Regions from separate parts of the Clostridium sp. HMP27 genome, predicted to be linked through region 2. Evidence: riboswitches for the same ligand, from Rfam matches in the RefSeq annotation. Region 2 holds a riboswitch; each other region holds the start of a gene.

Region 1 (7,012 bases), on a different contig from region 2:
AGAAATCACTTCTATAAAGTTCCATAGAGGCTTTAATAATATTAATTCTAAATTTTATTTCAAATTCTAGTTCACTTAATGATGTATATTCGTATTCATTATTGCTTGAATTAAGTATGTTGATAATTTTAGTTGCTATACTATCTGATGAGTACTTTTGCATAATATCCTTTGTATCAAGTTTTTTCCCGGAAATTTTAATCATAATAAATTCCTCCCATTCTAGCACTTCTTATTTGAGAGTTAATGGGGGAATGAATCCAAGTATTCCAAGAGTATAAATTTTGACGATACACGGCATGTGAAAAGCTTGAAAGAAGCTTTTGAAAATCATCATCTAGTTTATTAAATTGGTCTAAAAGACTGAATTCATATCTAGTTAAAGGAGTTATAGGCCTTCCAGTATCAACGGATATTTTCTTACAAATATATTTAGCAGGATAAACTATTGTGTATGGACATGGAGTAGTTGTAAGTTGAAAGCTTTCTCCGGTAAATTTTAAAAATGATTGATTATCTTCTATCCAGTTAGTGAAGCATAAATACTTATTAAGATTATCTGTATTTCTGTAGCTATTTATTTCAGGTATAAATGACAAAAGTTCTTCTGCTAACTTAACATCCTTTAAATTTGAAGATTGAAGTTTATTGCCAATTAGATTTAAGCTGGATGGTTCTTTGGCCTCAAAAAAGGACCAAATTAAATTATGAGTGAAAAGTCCCTTTCTATGACGTAAAAAAATAGCATTTGCCACAGTAGGTAAAATGCTGTTGTCCTTATAATTGCATATCAAAACTGCTGCAATTTTATCAAAAGTTTTATCATAATCTTTGTCAAGTCCAACATATTTAGATAATTCATAAAAATTTTTGGTTAAATTCTCAGGAGTATCCTTTAGGTTTATATTATTTAGCAGGGATTTAGAATTTAAAGTCTCTCTAAACACATGTATTCCACCTTTTTAGTATTACAATACATAATATGCAAAAGAGACATAGAGGTGTATATGAAAGTCAGATGTAATTCTCTTGATTATAAATGTTAACATGTAATGTTGTTATAACTAATGATTAGTAAATAAACAGAATATATCGTAATTTTTACTGGTAAACTAAAAAATGAAGGTATATAATAAATGGTAGATATGGGCATGGTACCCGGTAAATAAAAATTTCAAACGGAGTGGAGGAAAACGTGAGATGCTTAATTTATTAATGAAAAGAAGAAGTATAAGAAAGTACAAGAATATGGAAATTTCAAAGGACAAGGTGGATACTTTAATAAAAGCTGCATTATTAGCCCCATCTGCAAAGGGAACAAGACCTTGGGAATTTATTGTGGTAGAAGATAAAGAAACACTTGAAAAACTAGGTAAGGCTAAGCAGCATGCAAGCGGCTTTATATCAGAAGCACCTCTTGCTATTGTGGTTGCTGCTGATAGTACTAAAACTGACGTATGGGTAGAGGATACATCAATTGCTTCCACAATAATTCAATTAGAAGCAGAGCATTTAGGCTTAGGATCTTGTTGGGTGCAAATAAGAAATAGGATGCATGATGAGGATAGTAGTGCTGAAAAATACGTAAAAGAAGTTTTAGGAATACCAGAAAATTATACAGTAGAATCCATAATATCCATAGGATATAAAGATGAGGAGAAAATACCTTATACAGAAGAAAGTTTAAAATATGAAAAGATTCATAGGGAAAAGTTTTAGGTAAGTTTTAATGATGAGAGGAGAGCTATAGTCTCCTCTTATTTTACTTATATCGTATTAATTTTATAGTTAAATTTGGAGGAGAAAACTCAACTTCCGCCTCATCAATCATCATTCCAATTAAGCTTAATTGATCAGTGCCTTCATCACTGCCAGCTAATTGCCAATAGTATTCTTCGATTTCTCTTTGTCTTTTTAAATTTAGAATTTGTTTTAAATTATTAATTTCTTGATTAGAGGATGTAACATTATACGAGTGAGCAATGATTTCAAAGAAATTTTCTGTGTTAGATAAGGATATATTTAAATTTAAAGCTCCATTTAGAAGACAAAAGTCCATTAGTTCCTGAACTATCTTAGAGATTTTTTTTAGCTCGTTTTTCATTAGGATAATCTCCTTTCTTAAATGCTTCAATAAGAGGAACTACTATGGCAGCAACCACTCCTCCAGAGAAGCCATTATTATATAAATTTAGCCCACCGTGAACAACTCCAATATTCATAACTACTGAAAGATGCAGAAAACCTGCTAAAATGCCAGCAAGTGGCCCGTAGGCTCCAGCAACAGGGGCTAAGGTTGTTCCAAATAATGCACCTATTATAACAACAGTCGAGCAAGGGTCCCAAATTTTTATGTTAGCTGCTATAAATACTCCAATTAAAATAGGTATAGCATTTCTAGGATGTTTGCCAAAAGCTGCAAAACCAACCATTGTTAATATTCCAGCGGTAATAGGTCCATTTACAATTCCTTTAGATATAACTACATAAGCTATACCTATTAAACCCATAATTCCCATATTTATAAATGTTATACCATATCCACAAAGTTGTGTAAAGTCTGTAACTGTTTTACCAGAATAATGTAGGACATTCTTATATCCTTTAAAGCTTTTGCCGTTTATATAATATCCTAAGAAAATAAGGAGTATAAAGCAGGAAATGAGAAGCAGCTTTAAAAATGAGTCATATTCAGTTGATAATATTTCTGTTGATTTAATTATTAGACCAAAACCTCTAAGTACAGAGGTTATTATAGAACCGATGAGGCCTGCTGTAAATCCTATATTATAAAGATTATATCCATCATGGACTTTTATAAGATGTGATGATAGTGGTGTTATTACAAATCCTATTAGTATTCCAAATAGTATGCCAATAGGAAGACCTAATTTTATAGATACATGTAATCCAAAGCTTATCTCACTTACTACTGGGGCAAGAGCTGTACTAAACATCATTATTACTACTATGTTTTTGAAATTTATTTGTTGATACTTAACATAGAGGTATCCTCCTAAATATATAGGCCAGACATTGAATAAGTTTTTTCCTATAAACGAGAAGGCCATAATAGTAAATACAGATGCAATTAATGCGCCATTAACTTTTAATTTTAATTTCCATATTATAAAAATGTTTACTAAGGTTAAAACACCTGCATTTATAAATGTTGCTCCAATTCCACCAACTGATATATAATCCGTCAATAGTATGTCGGGACTTACAACTATTCTATAAAGTCCTTTATATATGTTTTTAGGGTTATCAAATATAAAAGCTAAGATGATTAGGCATAATGGAAATAAACTAAGTATAGTTAAAACTCTTTCTTTTCCAATATCTATAGAATCCTTTGTAATAGCGACAACCTCCAAATGAACACCTCCAATGAAATTTTAAGTGTTCTATAATATTTTGGTATTGAAAAACTTATGTATACTTTACATAAATTTAATAGAATTTTATCAACCTTAAATTCCCTATTGCAATCTAGATGATATTTGATATAATAATTTCATAAGGTTAATCCCTTATTTCTGAAATATTTGTGAAGCTCTTATTTTGAACCTACATTACTTAAAAGGGAGTTCAACATTTAGATGTGAATTGACTCATAAGTCCAACGTAAATGGCAAGGTCTATAAAGCATCTGTGAGGACACCCACCTATCGGAGAGATAGGTGTCAAAATTAGGGCAGCGGTATTTTGGATACTTTCTTTGATTATAATTAGATTAGTATATATGATAAGAGATGACACTAGTCATCTCTTATTTTTGTATGAATAAAAATTTCCAGCTATGTTTCTAATATTAATCACTTAAAAAAGTCTTGGCATTTTTAAGCTATTGTGGTAATATGACTTTGTAAGATTAAGGTGAAAAGCAGTTTATGTAAGATTAGATTTTAATAGTATTACATATTGTGAAACACAACAAGTGCATAAAAAATCCCGGGGGGGCTGGTGTTGCTGGCTGAGAGTAAGAACGAAATTCTTAGACCCTTTTAACCTGAACTGGATAATTCCAGCGTAGGAAGAGGTTTTACATATACATATATTTTGAGGATATAGGTACAAATCTCTTTTGTAGATTTGTACCTTTTTATTTTTCTAAGATCCTTAAAATTATTAGTCTTACAATATTAAGTGTTACGACTAAAAGGAGCAATGGAGGGATTAATAATGAAATTTTCACAAAGTTTATACAAGAGTGTTGAAGATATTTGGGAATCTTATTACAAACATCCTTTTGTAGATGGTATAGGACAAGGAACTTTAGATGTGGACAAATTTAAATTTTACATGATTCAAGATTATATTTATCTTATTGATTATGCAAAAATTTATGCTCTGGGTATAGTTAAGGCTGATACTGAAGAGGTAATGAAAGGATTTGCCACTATGGTAAATGGAATATTAAATGGCGAAATGAGTATTCATAGATCTTATATGAGAAGACTTGGAATTACTCAGGAGGAAATTAGAGATACAAAGGCATCCCTTGCTAATATTTCCTATACTAATTATATGCTTTCTGTATCTCAAAGAGGAACTTTAGCAGATCTTACTGTGTCATTATTATCTTGTATGTGGAGTTATTTAGAGATTGGAAGACAGTTAAGTAAAATTCCAGGAGCTGTAGATCACGAGTTCTATGGAGAATGGATAAGAGGATATATTTCAGAGGATTATATAAAGCTAACTAACTGGGTAATAGACTTAGTAGATGACCTGGCAAAGGATCTACCAAAAGGGGAGCTTGAAAAGCTAGAGGAAATATTTGTGAACACAAGTAAATATGAGTATATGTTTTGGGACATGGCTTATAACAAGGAGATGTAATCAGTATGTTAGAGTTTTCTAATGTGAACTTTAAATATGAAAATGATTCAAAGACTCTTATAGAAGATCTAAACTTTAAGATAAATAAAGGAGATTTTGTAAGTATAATAGGGCCTAGTGGTTGTGGTAAAAGTACAATCTTTAGATTGATTTCAAAACTTGAAAAAGCTTCTAGTGGAGATATTTTATTAGGTGGTAATAATATTAAAGACCTACATGGCCATATAGGGTACATGCCCCAACGAGATTTATTAATACCCTGGAGAACGATTTTAGAAAATGCTTCATTACCGATGGAAGTAGGTTCTAGAAATGTTAAAGAAGCTAGACAAAAGGCAGAGGAATATTTAAAGATTTTTGGCTTAAATGAGTATAAAGATAAACATCCAAAGGATCTATCGGGAGGAATGAGACAAAGGGTTTCTTTTATCAGAACATTACTTACAGGATCAGAGGTAATGCTTCTAGACGAGCCTTTTAGTGCCTTAGATGCTATTACAAAGGTTTCTATGCAGGAATGGCTTCTAAGTCAATGGATTAATTTAAAAAAGACTATCTTGTTTATAACTCATGACGTAGAAGAAGCTTTATTTTTATCTAATAGGATATTTGTGATATCAGAAAAGCCTATTGTAAGGTTAAAGGAAGTTATAGTTCCTCTTAATTATCCAAGAGATAGACATGCTTTAAGCAATAGGGAAATACTTGAGATAAAAGAAGAACTTATAAATGAATTAAAGCAGAGGGTAGAGCTATGAAGAAATATAAATCATCAGCAATTGTAGGAATTTTCTTTTTTATTACCTGGGAAATTATTGCACGATATATAAATGCAATGTTTATACTTCCATCTCCTACTAAAGTTTTAATGAAAACTTGGGAGCTTAGGGAACCTCTTTTTTTAGTGCATCTTCCTGCTACAATGCTAGTTACTTTCATAGGACTTTTAATATCAATAGTTTTAGGAGTTATGCTAGCCATAGCTATGAGTTTAAATAAAAGAATTGAAGAAGCAATATATCCTATTTTAGTAGTAACTCAAACTATACCGATAACGGCATTGGCGCCAATATTTGTACTCTGGTTTGGATACAGCATTTGGAGTAAAGTTGTAGTAACTATACTTATTACGTTTTTCCCTATAGTTGTAAATACCTATGATGGCTTCCGTTCTACTAAAAGGGAAATGGAAGAGCTTTTGGTAACCTTTGGAGCAAGTAAAAAGGAGATTTTTATTAAGTTGAAATTTCCTCATGCTCTGCCATATTTCTTTTCGGCACTAAAAATAGCTGTACCTTTAAGCGTAATAGGTGCTGCAATTGGAGAATGGCTTGGAGCTCAATCGGGACTTGGATATTTTAGCAAAAGAATGATGACTCAATTAGATGGTGCGGCAGTTTTTGCTCCAATAATGATTTTATCGCTTGTAGCAATAGTCTTAGTTTGGATAATTAATATTTTAGAAAATAAAATAATAGGGGATTTTTATAGAGAATAACCTTTATTTTTATATTTAAGGTATCTTGAAAAAAATAATCAATTAGATGATAACATATTTTTAAGAGCCTAAAAGGAGGAGTAAACTATGAAAAAGTTAAAGTATTTATCATTATTATTAGCATTTTTACTTTTAGTAATGACAGGATGTAGTAGTAAACAATCTAATCAAAATGAGGCAGATAAGCTAGAAGAGGTGGATTTAGTACTTGATTGGTACCCAAATGCAGTACATAGTTTCATATATGCAGCTATAGAAAAGGGATATTTTAAAGAAGAAGGATTAAATGTAAATATTAAATTTCCATCTAATCCTACAGATCCACTATCACTACCAGCAGCAGGAAAAGCAACAGTTGGAATATACTATCAACCTGATGTTATAATTGCAAGAGCTAATGAAAAAGTGCCTGTAAAATCTATTGGATCTATAGTGCAATCACCTCTAAATGTAATAATAGCTTTAAAAGAGAAGGGGATAAATTCTCCTAAGGACCTATCAGGGAAAACTATAGGATTTTCAGGGAATCCATTAAATACAGAATATGTTAAAACAATGGTGAAAGAAGATGGGGGAGACCCAAATTCAGTAAAGGTAATAGACGTAGGATTTGAGCTTTTATCTGCGATGATTACAAAAAAAGTTGATGCAACAACTGGGGGACTTATA
Region 2 (7,012 bases):
CCCAACTCCTACGTAATCTGCTCCATCTTCTTGTGCCTTTAGAGCTTCTTCAACATTAGATGTTGAAACCCCTATAATTTTTTCTGAACCTAATATACTTCTTACTATACTGCAAGGCAAATCGCTTTGCCCAACATGAACACCATCAGCATCTACAGCCAATGCAATGTCAACTCTATCGTTAATTATTAAAGGAACGTCATACTTTTTACATACTTCCTTCACCTTTAGAGCTTCTTTATAAAAGTCTAAAGAATCCACATCTTTTTCTCTTATCTGTACTAATGTTACTCCACCAAGTATTGCTTCCTCTACAGCTTTATCTAAAGATCTATCTTTTATGAAACTTCTATCTGTTACAAGATATAAAGTATAATTTACACTTTTCTTATTCATAATTAGTCTCCTTATTTTTCAGTTATCTTTGCATATTCATAAATTATTTCAGGAGTGATATTTGAAACGCTGTCAATTATAGCTGTCCTAAAACTTCCCGTTCCCAAATCCTTATCTGTTACAGCCTTGTATGCTCTTTCCCCGCTTATGCCCATAGTTAAAACTCCAAGTACTGTAGCTATATGCTTATCTTCTCCTGTTCCTAAAAATGCACCTATAAGAGAGGAACACATGCAGCCAGTTCCCGTAACTTGTGATAACATAGGGTGTCCATTATATATTAAGTATGTTTTATCATTGTAGCTTATGGAGTCCACCTTTCCTGTTATAGCTATTACAGAATTTAGTTTTTTAGATAATTCTTCTCCTAGTTTCTTTCTTCCTTCTATTTCATCTTTTTCTTCTACATCTACATCTACGCCTCTAGTCTTTGAGCTTAGTCCTGCTAAAACTTTAATTTCTGAAAGATTTCCTCTTATAACATCAAATTGTATATTTTCTAGTAAAAGCTTTGCAGTTTTTGTTCTAAGACTAGTTGCTCCAACCCCCACAGGATCAAGTATTACAGGAACATTTAGTTCATTTGCCTTTTTCCCTGCAAGTATCATAGAATTTATAGTTCTGCTGTTTAATGTACCAATATTTATTACTAGTGCCGAAGCAATAGATACCATTTCCTCAACTTCAGCTTCATCATCTGCCATTACAGGGCTTCCACCTAGCGCAAGTACAATATTTGCACAGTCGTTTACTGTAACGTAATTTGTTATGTGATGTACAAGAGGTGTCTTTTCCTTAACTTGTAAAAGAATACGATTAAGCTTTTCATTAATTCCCATAATAGTTTCCTCCAAACTTATATATAGATTTTTATTTCTATAGCATACCTGCATTTTTATACAGTGTGTAAAAATGATTAGTAGGACCTACACCATGGCCAATATCTAATGAGTGCTTAATTGCTTCTGTAATATATTCCTTAGCTCTTTTTATTGATTCTACTAAAGTATAACCCAATGCTAAATTAGAACATATTGCAGAAGATAAGGTACATCCTGTTCCATGAGTATTTTTAGTATGTATTCTTTCTCCTTCAAAATAATGAAATTCTTTTCCATCATATAATATATCTACAGCATCATCCGCTAAATGACCTCCCTTTAAAAGTACATTAGGGGCCCCTATGAAATGAATTATCTTTGCTGCAGTTTCCATTTGTTCTCTTGTTTCTATAGCCTTTAATGTTTCAGCTTCTTTTAACAATTCACTATACTCATGATTATCCGTATACATCTGTTTATAAGTTTCTATTATAGCCAATGCTTCAGGGATATTAGGAGTTATAATAGAGCTTAAAGGTATTAATTTTTCTATAAGTGCTTTTTTTGATTCAGGTTTAAGTAAATCAAATCCACTTTTTGAAATCATCACAGGATCTAAAACCATATTCTTAGGTTTATATTCATTTAACTTTTTACTGATTGCATCTATAGTTTCTATTTTTGAAACCATTCCTATTTTCACTCCATCTACCTCTATATCCTTAAATATTGCATCTATTTGAGCCTCTATAATTGAAGATGATAAATCCTCCACTGCCCAAACACCTTGAGTATTTTGAGCCGTAATAGCAGTTATAACACTCATTCCAAAGGTTCCATTTGCAGAAAATGTCTTTAAATCAGCCTGAATACCTGCTCCTCCTGAACTGTCAGAACCTGCAATAGTTAATACTTTTTTCATTTACAAAACCTCCTCATTTAGTTTTTTCAATACTTTTTAATCAATTTCAATTAGCCTTAGTGTTATTGCTTATAAACCATGTTTATTATGTTTCTCTTTAATATAATAGTTAGTACCACATAAGCTATTAATGCTCCTCCTAAACTGCTTATGGAAAAAGGTATTACATAAAATAGTGCTGCAACATCTTTTCCAAGTACTAATTTAGAAATTGGGTAACAAACAAGTGCTCCAATTACTCCCGTACCTATAACTTCTCCTAGAAAAGCATGTATAATCTTTTTGCCTCTTTTATAAAATAACGCTGCCAAAAATGCTCCTATCATGCTTCCAGGAAAAGCCATAATAGAACCTGTTCCTAAAATATTTCTTATAACTGATATACAAAAGGCAATACCTACTCCTATGTAGGAATTAAACATTACTGCAGAAAGTACATTAATTAAATGTTGTATAGGAAAACACCTTGAAGCTCCTATTGGAATATAAATTAAATTTGAAAGTAAAACTCCCATAGCTATAAGTAGTGCTGAAAAAGTTAATTTTTTTGTACCCATAAAATCACTCCTAAATTTAAATAATATAAAATTTTAGTACTATCCAGCAGAAAATTAGAAGTATTTTAAAAGTAGTAGTTTTTAATTTTTCTATAATATAAAAAACAAAAGACATAAACTCCCACGAAGTTTATGTCTTAAATATCAAAACAATATCTACATCTAACTCCCTACGCCGGCATTATCCAGATCAGGTTAAAGGGTCTAAGAATGGATTTCTTACTCTCAGCTGGCCATTACCAACTCCCCTGTGTAATTACCTATATTATTAATTTTCATTAACATCATACTATATATAAAAAATTAAGTCAATTGATCCCTATGAAGTTCCTAAAAATTCAAGTTAGAACTGGCACATAGAAATAAAGTATTTGTGGAACTGAAGATTTTCTGTAAGTTCAGGATGAAAGGATGTGACAAGGATATTATTTTGTTTAGCTGCTACTATATTCTCCTTTAACTTATGGAGTACTTCTACATCATCTCCCACACTAACAATAAATGGTGCTCTAATGAACACAAGCGGAATTGGATTATCTGATACACTCTTAATAACATCCTCAGTGCTAAAACTATTTATTTGCCTTCCATATGCATTCCTTCTAACTTTTATATTCATTACAGAAATATGTGTTATGTCGTCATTTTCAATTTCCTGTGCAAGCAGTATCATGCCTGCACAAGTTCCCCATACTGGTAATCCTAATAGTATCTTCTCTCTAAGCTTGGGAAGCATTCCTGTTTCCCTTAAAATTTTGCCAATAGCAGTACTTTCTCCCCCTGGTAAAATTAATCCATTAATATCTTCAATATCCTTTAACGTTTTAACTTCAACTGCATCAAAGCCTAATGCATTTATGCTTTTTATATGTTCTATAACTCCACCTTGAAGGGATAAAACTCCTATCTTCATCTTACCAGCCTCTTTCTGCATATCTATTAGTTAAATCTCTTAAGTCTATTCCACTCATCGGCTCCCCTAATTCTTCTGAAACCTCGGCAAGTCTCTTAGGATCATTATGATAAGTAGTTGCAAGTACTATTGCCTTTGCTCGTTTTTCTGGACTATCTGACTTAAATATTCCAGAGCCAACAAACACCCCTTCGGAGCCAAGCTGCATCATAAGTGCGGCATCTGCTGGTGTTGCAATTCCACCTGCTGCAAAATTCACTACAGGAAGCTTTCCTTCCTTCCAAACAAATTTTATCAATTCGTATGGAGCTGACATTTCCTTTGCAATTGTCATAAGTTCTTGTTCTGGAGCATTTTTTATTTTTCTTATTTCATCCATCATGCATCTCATATGCCTTACAGCTTCAACAACATTTCCTGTACCCGCTTCCCCCTTTGTTCTAATCATAGAAGCTCCCTCACCTATTCTTCTTAAAGCTTCTCCAAGATTTTTAGCACCACAAACAAAAGGAACTTTAAAATCCCATTTATTTATATGATAAGCTTCATCTGCAGGAGTTAAAACTTCACTTTCATCAATATAATCGATTTCCAAAGCTTGAAGTATTTGAGCTTCTACAAAGTGACCAATTCTAACTTTGGCCATAACTGGTATTGAAACTGCTGATTTTATTTCTTTAATCATTTTAGGATCGGACATTCTTGCAACTCCACCTTGCTTCCTTATATCGGAAGGTACTCTTTCAAGAGCCATTACAGCACAAGCTCCAGCCTTCTCCGCTATTTCAGCTTCCTTTGGATTAACAACATCCATAATTACTCCACCTTTTAACATTTGAGCAAGGTTTTTGTTTAGTTCATAATTGTTCATAAAAATATTCCCCCAATAAAATCTAAATTTTCTTACATCCATATTATAAAACAACAATGTATTAGTACAAAATGTACCGATACAAATTGTACCGGTACATTTTAGATGTAAATTTGTAAATCTTATAAGACTCACTTGATAATTTGTATTGTAGGAAAATTTAATACTTTATTTATTACCCTAGAAATTTCCTCGCTTGTGACTTCACTTAAAATTTCGGGCATTTTATATATAATATCATTTGATGAATACATTATTTCGCTGCAAGCTAAATCCTTCGCTAATTGCACTGACTTCTCTGACCTCAATGCCGTTTTAAGTTCTATATTTTTTATAAGTTTTTTAATTAATTGCTTATTAAAAATATAAGTATCTTGTTTAATTTTTTCTATAGAGCTATCTATAAGTCTTACCGCTTTTTCAATATTTTCTCCTGATGTCCCCATAGAAATTTTAAATAATCTTATTCCTCTTTCTTCTTTTATACTACTTTGAATTTCATAAGCCAGTCCATTTTGGGTTCTAATTGTATCATATAAAATACTAGAAGTTCCTTCTCCAAAATAATTATTAAATACCTTTAGACAGCCAAGTTCCTTTAGGGATAAATTATGTATTGGATAAGCATATTGTATTTTAGAACCATTTACACCTTCCCTAAACTTTACGAACATACCTGCATTATTATTTTCGTAAAGATAATCATTACCTATGTCACTTCTATTAAGATACTTATCTTCTAAGCCACATGACTTAATACTTTTTAAATTTCCCACATTCTCTTCTATCTCAAAAACATCAAAGCATTTTTCAACTACACTTATAGCTTCTTTCTCTAGAAGTCCCGTAACCACAGTTATCACCATATTAGATGGCAAATAATATTTGTTATAAAACTCTTTTACAACATCTAATGTAATTTTAGATATACTCTCATGCGTTCCTATTATTAAATCTTTTATTCTTCTATGCTGGAAAGCATTATGTAATAATTCATCCTCGCAAAACTGATATAAGTCCTCTGACCATTCATTAAGCTCTTGATTAATTATATCCATTTCCTCTTTAAAGCCATTTTCAGGGAAGGTAGGCCTTAAAACTATATCAGAAAAAAGTCCTAATCCTTTTTCAAAATCCTCATTTAGAAGGCTGCCATAATAAACTACATAGGGGTAATTTGTCATAGCATTTTGAAATCCAAACAATTCATCGCATAGCTTATTTATTTCTAGCTCAGTTTTATTTATTATTCCTTTAAACACCATATGTTCTACAGCATGAGCTGTGCCTAGTGGGAATCCTTCTTCTTTTATAGCTCCAGCATCTACTCCTATACAAAATGAGGTTATATTTCCCGGAACATATTTATATATAACTTTTAATCCATTTTTCAAGACTTCTTTTATCAAAATTATACACTCCCTGTAGACCCAAATCCATTTGCCATTCTATCAGAATCATTTACTTCCTGGACCTCAACGACTTTAACTTTTAGCACAGGTTTTATTACCATTTGAGCAATTCTCATGCCCCTTTCTACTTTAAAATCACATTTCCCATGGTTTATAAGTATTACTCCTATCTCTCCCCTATAGCCTTCATCCACAGTTCCTGGAGAATTGAGAACAGTAATAGAATTTTTAAGCGCTAAGCCGCTTCTTGGTCTAACTTGTGCCTCTGTATCCTTTGGAAGTTCTATTACTATACCTGTTTTTATCAAAGTTGTTTCATTAGGTTTTATTATCCTTTCCTCCACTGAGCAAAGATCCATTCCTGCATCACTCTCATGAGCATATCTTGGAAGTACTGCATCCTTATGTATTCTTTTTATATTAAGTTCCATTCATCATTCCTCCTTATCATTACCTCTATTTTATATTCTAAGTAAGTATTTAACAATACTATTATTCCATTTGCGTTTTTTGTCGTATGTGCTATAATATTAATTGAAATGTTATATCCGAGTATTTTACTTGGAAATAAGTAAAGAGGTGAAATTAATGAATCAGGTAGGATATGTTACACGTGTTAATGGTAATGAAGCTAATGTAATGTTTAAAAGAATGTCTGGTTGTGGCGATAACTGTGCGTCTTGCGGGGGAAGCTGTGAAGTTCCACCTATGCTTTTAGAAATGGAAAATACAGTTTCTGCAAAGCCTGGAGATTCCGTAGAAGTACTTATGGAAGATAATACTTTTTTCAAACTTACTTTTTTTGCTTATGTATTACCTCTTATATTTATGCTGGCAGGAATCGGAATTGGACATGTAGCCTTTAAAGATGATCTTATTTCAATATTTATGGGATTTGGATTTTTAGCAGTATCTTATGGAATACTTAGATTAGTTAATAACCATCATGTAAAAAATAATAAGCCTTCAGTATCTATGGTAAGAATACTATCAGAAGAAGAGCTTGCAAAAATAGAACTTTTAAGAAAGCAGGAAAGCTTTTAAGGAAATTGCATAGCAATTTCCTTTTATTTTGCCCATAACATGGATTTATTATTTGATTTATGCCATCCAGTATGTG
Region 3 (7,012 bases), 100 kb from region 2:
CCCTTGTAGCAAAGGCTTCTTTAGCATTTTTTGTTTTTAAATATCATAAAATCAGGGAGGCCATAATTATGTTTAAAAATGTTTATATAAGAGGAATAGGGAGTTATCACCCCAAGAGGCTAGTCAAGAATGAATACTACATTAACCATTTTAAACGATATGGGTCAGAAAAGCATGTAGCCGGACTCATGAAAAAGCTTGGAAGAAGTTCAAGAACTTTAGCTAGTAAAAATGAAACAAGTATAAGCATGGGAGTAGAGGCTGCTAAAAATGCTCTTTCAAATGCTGGTTTAACGTCATCGGATATTGATGCCATAATAGCAGTTTCTGATACGCCAGAATATTTAACTCCATGTTGTGCATTAATATTAAAAAATAAGTTACAAGCAGAAAATGTTACTAATGTATTTGACGTAAATAATGACTGTGTAGGTATGCTTACTGGTATAGATATCGCGTCAAAGTATTTAAAAACTGATAAAAAATATAAAAGAATTTTAGTTGTTGGCTCAATGCTTATAAGTCCTTTTGCTCGTGAAGATGATATGGTTGTTTATTCATGTCTTGCAGATGGTGCAGCGGCTGTTGTATTAGAGGTAAAGGAAGAAAATCAAGAAAGAGGGTTATTAGGCTCCAGAGTATTTACAGATGATACATATAATGAAACCATTAGATTTCCTGCATGTGGTTTATCTAATGTACCAAGTGCTATTAAAGCACATGATAAAAAAATGGCATGGAACCCATTTGATTTTGGATTTCTTTCAGACAAATGGACAGAATTAATTACTGAGTTATTAAAAGAAAATAAATACAAACCAAAGGACGTTTCACATTATTTCATGTCCCAGTTTTCTAAATCTGATATAGAATTAACATTAAACAAGTTAGAAGCTTCTTTAAATAAGGCAACATTTGTCGGCGATAAATATGGGTATACTGGGTGTACAAGCCCTATCATGGCTTTAGATGACAGAGTAAGAAAAGAGAAGTTTAATAAAGACGATATACTAGTATTTTGTTCGGTAGCTGGTGGATATATAATGACTGCATTATTATATAAATGCTAGCAAAATTATTATTAAATATTAAGAAACTTATTGTACAAAAATATGTAATTAAACGGAGGATAATTTATGGCTAATAATGATGGGATTGTGAGCAATTATCAAAAGAAAACTTTAAGATTTGTTTTAATTCTCTATTCTATAAGTGCCTTGTTAGCAGGTATAACATTTGCAGGTATGAAGCTCTTAGGCTTATATAAAGAAGTGAAATGGGGCTATATTGTAATATTTACAGTACTAGTGCTATTAGAAGTGGTAATGTTTAGAGTCGTTTATAAATCAATATTAAAAGCTAATGATAATTGGATGAATCAGTTAAATATGTTTAAGCCAATTATATTAGTAATATCATATGTTAATTATCTTTATATTACTTTAATGATACCGTCAAAGGAATTATGGGTAAGTGTTTTTTACTTTATAATAATAGGAGCATTATTTTTAGATAATAAAATGAACATATTGTCTATAATCATAGGTTTAATATGTCAATTTATAATATTTAAATTTAATCCTTCAATTTTGCCAGATGATCAGGTAATTATAAGAGAGCTAATAGTAAGAAGTATAGTTATAACACTTATTTCTGCTGGAATTTATATTTTTACACTTTTTGCTTCCATGTTACTTAAAGATGTAGAAGCTAATGAGGATATGCTTAAAGAAAAAAATGATAGGATTTCGGGTTTATTTATTAAGATAGCTGAATTTTCAAATAGGTTATTAAAATCAAGTGATTTGTTATCAACTATGCTTGAAGAAGAAACTAATTCGATTCAAGAAATTGCTAACACTAGTCATGAAATAAGTGTAGATTCAAAAGAAATGTTAGATAAGTCATATAAAAGCAAGGATAGTCTAGAAATATTATTAGATATAAATAAAATGGTATCTTTGAAAGCTAAGGAGACTAAAGAGGTTTCTATAGACTTGGTTAGAGTTTCTAATGATAATGAGGAATCTTTAAGAAGTGTACTCTTTATTATGGAAGGCATAATAAAGAGTATAGAAGCAACTTATAATGCTATAAGAGTTTTAGAAGAAAGATCAGGACAAATGGATGAGATATTATCTGTTATAGGTAGCATTTCAGAGCAAACAAACCTACTAGCATTAAATGCTAGTATTGAGGCTGCAAGGGCAGGGGAAGCAGGTAGGGGATTTGCTGTTGTTGCAGATGAAGTTAGAAGACTTGCAGATAATAGTCAAAAGTCATTAAGTGATATAAGTACTATTGTCAATGAATTTAAAGAAAAGACTAATCAAGTACAAGGACTAATGGAAGATAATAATGACAAAATAGGTGTAGGAAATAAATTTCTTAATGAAACGGTTTCTAATGTAATTAGTATGATTGAAGATTTAAAGTTGTCTGGAGAAAATATAGATGAAATTAATAAATTAACAACTAACTTACTTAATGAAACAGAAAATGTAGTGGTTCTCAACTCTGATATAGTTGGAAAAACACAAAATACTATAAATATGTTTAGTACAGTAAGTGATTCAGTAAGTGAAAGTGCAGCTACAAGTGAAGAAATAGCTACTAGTGCTGAAGAATTAAAAAATATAGCTATTGCAATGAATGAATTAATTAAATAACTAGTGATTTTCAAAAGGGTTGAAAAACTATTATTACATAAGATAGCTTTTCAACCTTTTAAGATGCATCAAATATAATAAAAATTACTTAATTGCGATATATCAAAATAATCCCCAAAAGTCTATGAAGTCTCATAAATCAACACCCACAATATATATTACATAAAGCACTTTAAACATGCACTTTTTTTATGATCTAAAGTGCTTAAAAAACCATCTATGCCTATATATCCTAAACTATTTACTTCGATAAAGCTTCGTCATATAAAATTCTTTTTAATAAAGCCTAAAGTATAAGGTATGGATGAGACTTTAGAATATCCTAAAGCAGCAGGGGTGCCAGAGTCAGGCACTCCTATTACAATATCAGCTTCTACAGGACATTCTTTAAATAAGATCTCACCAGCTTTGAATCTTGAGTTATAAACACTAGTGCCATCAATCATATCTAAAACGCAGCTTTCTGAGCATTTATAACAGTACTTTCACCAAAGGCAGAGTATCGTACATGGCCTATGGCAGAAAAACCATTTATACTTTGTATTTATCAACATCATTTATTTGCATTTCATCACTTCCTAGTTATCTTCTCTTAAAATATTGATATCTTTTCCCTGCATTATTTTATTCATATTTCTCATGGAACACATTTTTCCGCACATAGTACAACTGTCCTCATGCTCAGGAGAAGATTCTTTTCTATATCTTCTAGCTTTTTCTGGGTCAATAGAAAGCTCAAACATTTTGTCCCAATTAAGTTCTTGTCTTGCTTTACTCATTTCGTTATCCCAGTTTCTAGCACCAGGAATATTTTTGGCTATATCGCCAGCATGAGCAGCTATCTTTGAAGCAATGATACCTTCTTTAACATCCTCTAGATTAGGTAATCTTAGATGCTCTGCCGGAGTTACATAGCATAGAAAATCAGCTCCACAGCTAGCAGCTAATGCTCCTCCAATAGCACTTGTGATGTGGTCATAGCCAGGGGCTATATCTGTAACTATAGGGCCTAATACGTAAAATGGAGCACCATGGCAAAGCTTCTTTTCAAGCAGCATATTTGCTTTAATTTCATTTAATGACATGTGCCCAGGACCTTCTATGATAACTTGAACGTTCCTTTCCCAAGCTCTTAAAGTTAATTCGCCTAATACCATTAATTCTTTTATTTGGCAGGCATCGGTAGCATCATTGATAGAACCAGGTCTGCAGGCATCTCCAAGACTTAAAGTTAAATCGTATTTTTCACATATATCTAATAATTCATCGTAATATTCATAAAAAGGATTTTCCTTGTTATTAAGTTCCATCCAGGCATAAAGAAGAGAACCACCTCTTGAAACAATGTTTGTAAGTCTTTTATTTCTTTTAAACACATTTGCAGTCTCTCTATTTATACCAGCATGAATAGTTACAAAATCTACACCATCTCTTGCGTGCTTTTCTACAACATCTAAAAATTCCTTTGCAGTAATATCCTTTAATTCTTTATCATAAAATCCCACAGCATCATATATTGGGACAGTTCCTATCATAGCAGATGATGAAGTAACAAGTCTTTGTCTAAATTCTTCAGTTTTTCCAAAGGAGCTTAAGTCCATTATAGCCTCAGCCTTCATGTCTAAAGCTAGCTGTACTTTTTTCATTTCTTCATCAATATCACAGCAATCTTTTGATATACCTAAATTTACATTTATTTTTGTTCTTAAGCCTTCTCCTATACCTTCTGGATCTATGGATTTATGATTCTTATTAGCTGGTATAGCAACTTTCCCTTCTGCAATAAGCTTTTTTAAAACTTCTATATGCATATTTTCCTTTTTCGCTACTATTTCCATCTCTTTTGTAATAATACCTTTTTTAGCTGCATCCATTTGAGTTGTATACATAATTTGAACTCTCCTTTATTATTTAATTATTTTTGACAAAAATAAAATGCAAGCCTATATAGGGCTTGCAACAAGAATACGAATGTATAGTTGAAAAATGCTCCCTACGTTGGAATTATCCAAATCAGGTTATGAGGGTCAGAGATAACATCTCTTTCTCAGCTTATCAATATAAGCTCCCCTTGCGCTAGACGTCTTCAAAAAATAACTAGCAGGGTTTGTTTGTATTTTTGAAAAGGTCCAATTATTAAATTTTAAAAATAAATTAAAAAGAAGCTTTACCATACGGCAAAGCTTCTTACAAAATCATATTATAAAAATCAATTATAATAATAATCGTACATAACTTCCCTACGGTAGTACTAACTACGTCAGGTTCATAGAGTTAGATTAGTAAAATCTTCTCAGCCAAAGGGCACCCCTAGTTAATTATAATTATATTTATTTTTTATGTAAGTAATATATTACTTTAAACTCATTATAATGCTGAAGTGATACTATGTAAAGAATTTTTTAGAATAATTATTCAGTGCTTCTTTAATAGTATATCTCAATTTAATAAATTATTGATCACAATCACTGTCTAAGTGAGGATAATATTTAATAGACCAATCTTCAATTTCTTTAATAATCTTGGTAAGTTCTTTTCCCTTATTAGTAAGATAATATTCAACTTTAGGAGGAATTTCAGCATAAATTATTTTGCTTATTAATTCATCATTTTCTAATTCCTTAAGTTTTTCATTTAATACCTTTTGACTTATTCCTTTAGTTATTCGCTGAAGTTCTAAAAATCTTTTAGGTTCATTATATAAATGACATAATAAAACGGCTTTCCATTTTCCTCTTATAAGATCCATCGCAAAATCTAGTAAACATATATATTCTTTTTCATTATAATGTATCATTAAGGTACCTGCCTTTAGTTATTTTGTGAATAGGAGAAATATAAAATTAAAAAACATATTATAGTTATATTATATACTAGAAAAATTATCAATAAAAATTTATAACATAGCGTAAATATACATATTACAATAAATCTTACCTGAAGGTAAGTCATCTAACAAAAAAGTGCGTACTTGTTAATTAAATTACCGAGCCATATAATAATCCCATAAGCACAAAAGATTATAAATATAAAGGTTTATATGGAGGTATGTACTATGAAAGTAATTGCTTTTAACGGAAGTCCTAAAAAAGATGGGAATACCTATGAGGCTATAAAAGCTGTGGCTAATGAGTTAGAAAAAGAAAATATAGAAGTAGAAGTTATCCATGTAGGAAACAAAGTAATACGTGGATGCCTAGCTTGTGGTGGATGTAGTAGAAATATGAATGAAAGATGTGTTATAGAAAATGATGAAGTTAATGAATGGATTCAAAAAATGAAAGAAGCTGATGGAATTATTTTAGGATCGCCTGTACATTATTCAGCTATAGCAGGAACCATGAAATCATTTTTAGATCGAGCATTTCTTGTAACATCAGTAAATAGCGGAATACTTAGACATAAGGTAGGAGCTAGTGTTGTTGCAGTTAGAAGATCAGGAGGGGTTCCAACTTTTGACCAATTAAATAACTACATTAACTATTCAGAAATGGTGATGCCTACATCAAATTACTGGAATGTAGTACATGGTACAGAACCAGGTGAAGCAACTCAAGATGAAGAAGGAATGCAAATTATGAGAGTTTTAGGTAAAAATATGTCTTGGCTTATGAAATTAATTCACTCTGGTAAAAATAATATAGAAGAAAATCAAAAAGAAGATAAAGTATTTATGAATTTTATAAGGTAAGGCTTGTACATGATTATTAAAAAAATAAATATATTAAATTCATATCTTCATCATCACTTCATAATTCAGATTTAGAATATTTATATAGAATTTATGAGGAGAGGATAAAGATATGAGATTATTAAAGATTTTATTTAGTAAGAAATTTAGACAAGAATATTCCCAAAAGCTTGTAAGTGAATATAATAAAACAAATGATATTGTTGAAGAGATATATACAGCAGCAATAAATGAATGTAAAGAGTTAAAAAATAAGGCTGCTTAATTTTAAAGTTCTAATTAATAATAGCAAAGAAGGGCTATCTTGAAATAATTTTTAATTATTTTGAGACAGCCCATTTGAGTTAAATTAATAATAGCAAATAATTGGAGTTCCTGCTTCGATATTGTTGAATATTGCTTTCGCCACATAGTAGGGAGCATTTACACATCCATGAGAACCATTTGTTAAATATATATTTCCACCAAATGTGCTTCTCCAATTTGCATCGTGAATACCAATGCCTCCGTTAAAAGGCATCCAATAACTTACAGGTGCGGCATAATCGGCTCCTCGGAGGACAGTATCCTTTTGTTTATATTTCAATTTATAAGTACCTGAAGGTGTTGAATGGTTGCTACTTACATTTCCTGTAACAATACTTCCATCTAC

What was found. Region 2 has a riboswitch for thiamine pyrophosphate ahead of thiW (energy coupling factor transporter S component ThiW). Riboswitches for the same ligand answer to the same signal wherever they lie in the genome.
Positions count from the first base shown of each region.
Region 1: linked by a shared signal. The riboswitch ahead of tenA (thiaminase II) and the one ahead of thiW (energy coupling factor transporter S component ThiW) in region 2 are both predicted to bind thiamine pyrophosphate.
Region 3: linked by a shared signal. The riboswitch ahead of thiC (phosphomethylpyrimidine synthase ThiC) and the one ahead of thiW (energy coupling factor transporter S component ThiW) in region 2 are both predicted to bind thiamine pyrophosphate.

Region 1 is NZ_JMFY01000034.1:31,784-38,795, forward strand. It holds gene DP68_RS14300 (protein-glutamine gamma-glutamyltransferase) at 1-205, opposite strand, end outside; gene DP68_RS14305 (hypothetical protein) at 198-947, opposite strand; gene DP68_RS14310 (nitroreductase family protein) at 1,201-1,719, shown strand; gene DP68_RS14315 (hypothetical protein) at 1,763-2,104, opposite strand; gene DP68_RS14320 (DUF1576 domain-containing protein) at 2,076-3,377, opposite strand; RNA gene ssrS (6S RNA) at 3,534-3,719, shown strand; TPP riboswitch at 3,947-4,056, shown strand; gene tenA (thiaminase II) at 4,186-4,845, shown strand; gene DP68_RS14330 (ABC transporter ATP-binding protein) at 4,851-5,603, shown strand; gene DP68_RS14335 (ABC transporter permease) at 5,600-6,343, shown strand; gene DP68_RS14340 (ABC transporter substrate-binding protein) at 6,431-7,012, shown strand, end outside.
Region 2 is NZ_JMFY01000018.1:208,285-215,296, forward strand. It holds gene thiE (thiamine phosphate synthase) at 1-396, opposite strand, end outside; gene thiM (hydroxyethylthiazole kinase) at 408-1,235, opposite strand; gene DP68_RS10130 (hydroxymethylpyrimidine/phosphomethylpyrimidine kinase) at 1,273-2,139, opposite strand; gene thiW (energy coupling factor transporter S component ThiW) at 2,202-2,696, opposite strand; TPP riboswitch at 2,847-2,956, opposite strand; gene pdxT (pyridoxal 5'-phosphate synthase glutaminase subunit PdxT) at 3,040-3,609, opposite strand; gene pdxS (pyridoxal 5'-phosphate synthase lyase subunit PdxS) at 3,611-4,486, opposite strand; gene DP68_RS10150 (pitrilysin family protein) at 4,612-5,889, opposite strand; gene dut (dUTP diphosphatase) at 5,892-6,323, opposite strand; gene DP68_RS10160 (SoxR reducing system RseC family protein) at 6,481-6,936, shown strand.
Region 3 is NZ_JMFY01000018.1:309,124-316,135, reverse strand. It holds gene DP68_RS10670 (ketoacyl-ACP synthase III) at 69-1,070, shown strand; gene DP68_RS10665 (methyl-accepting chemotaxis protein) at 1,137-2,669, shown strand; partial or broken gene DP68_RS10660 (amidophosphoribosyltransferase) at 2,933-3,112, opposite strand; gene thiC (phosphomethylpyrimidine synthase ThiC) at 3,248-4,561, opposite strand; TPP riboswitch at 4,646-4,751, opposite strand; TPP riboswitch at 4,890-4,991, opposite strand; gene DP68_RS10650 (helix-turn-helix domain-containing protein) at 5,122-5,466, opposite strand; gene DP68_RS10645 (flavodoxin family protein) at 5,725-6,360, shown strand; gene DP68_RS19600 (hypothetical protein) at 6,473-6,625, shown strand; gene DP68_RS10640 (peptidoglycan binding domain-containing protein) at 6,710-7,012, opposite strand, start outside.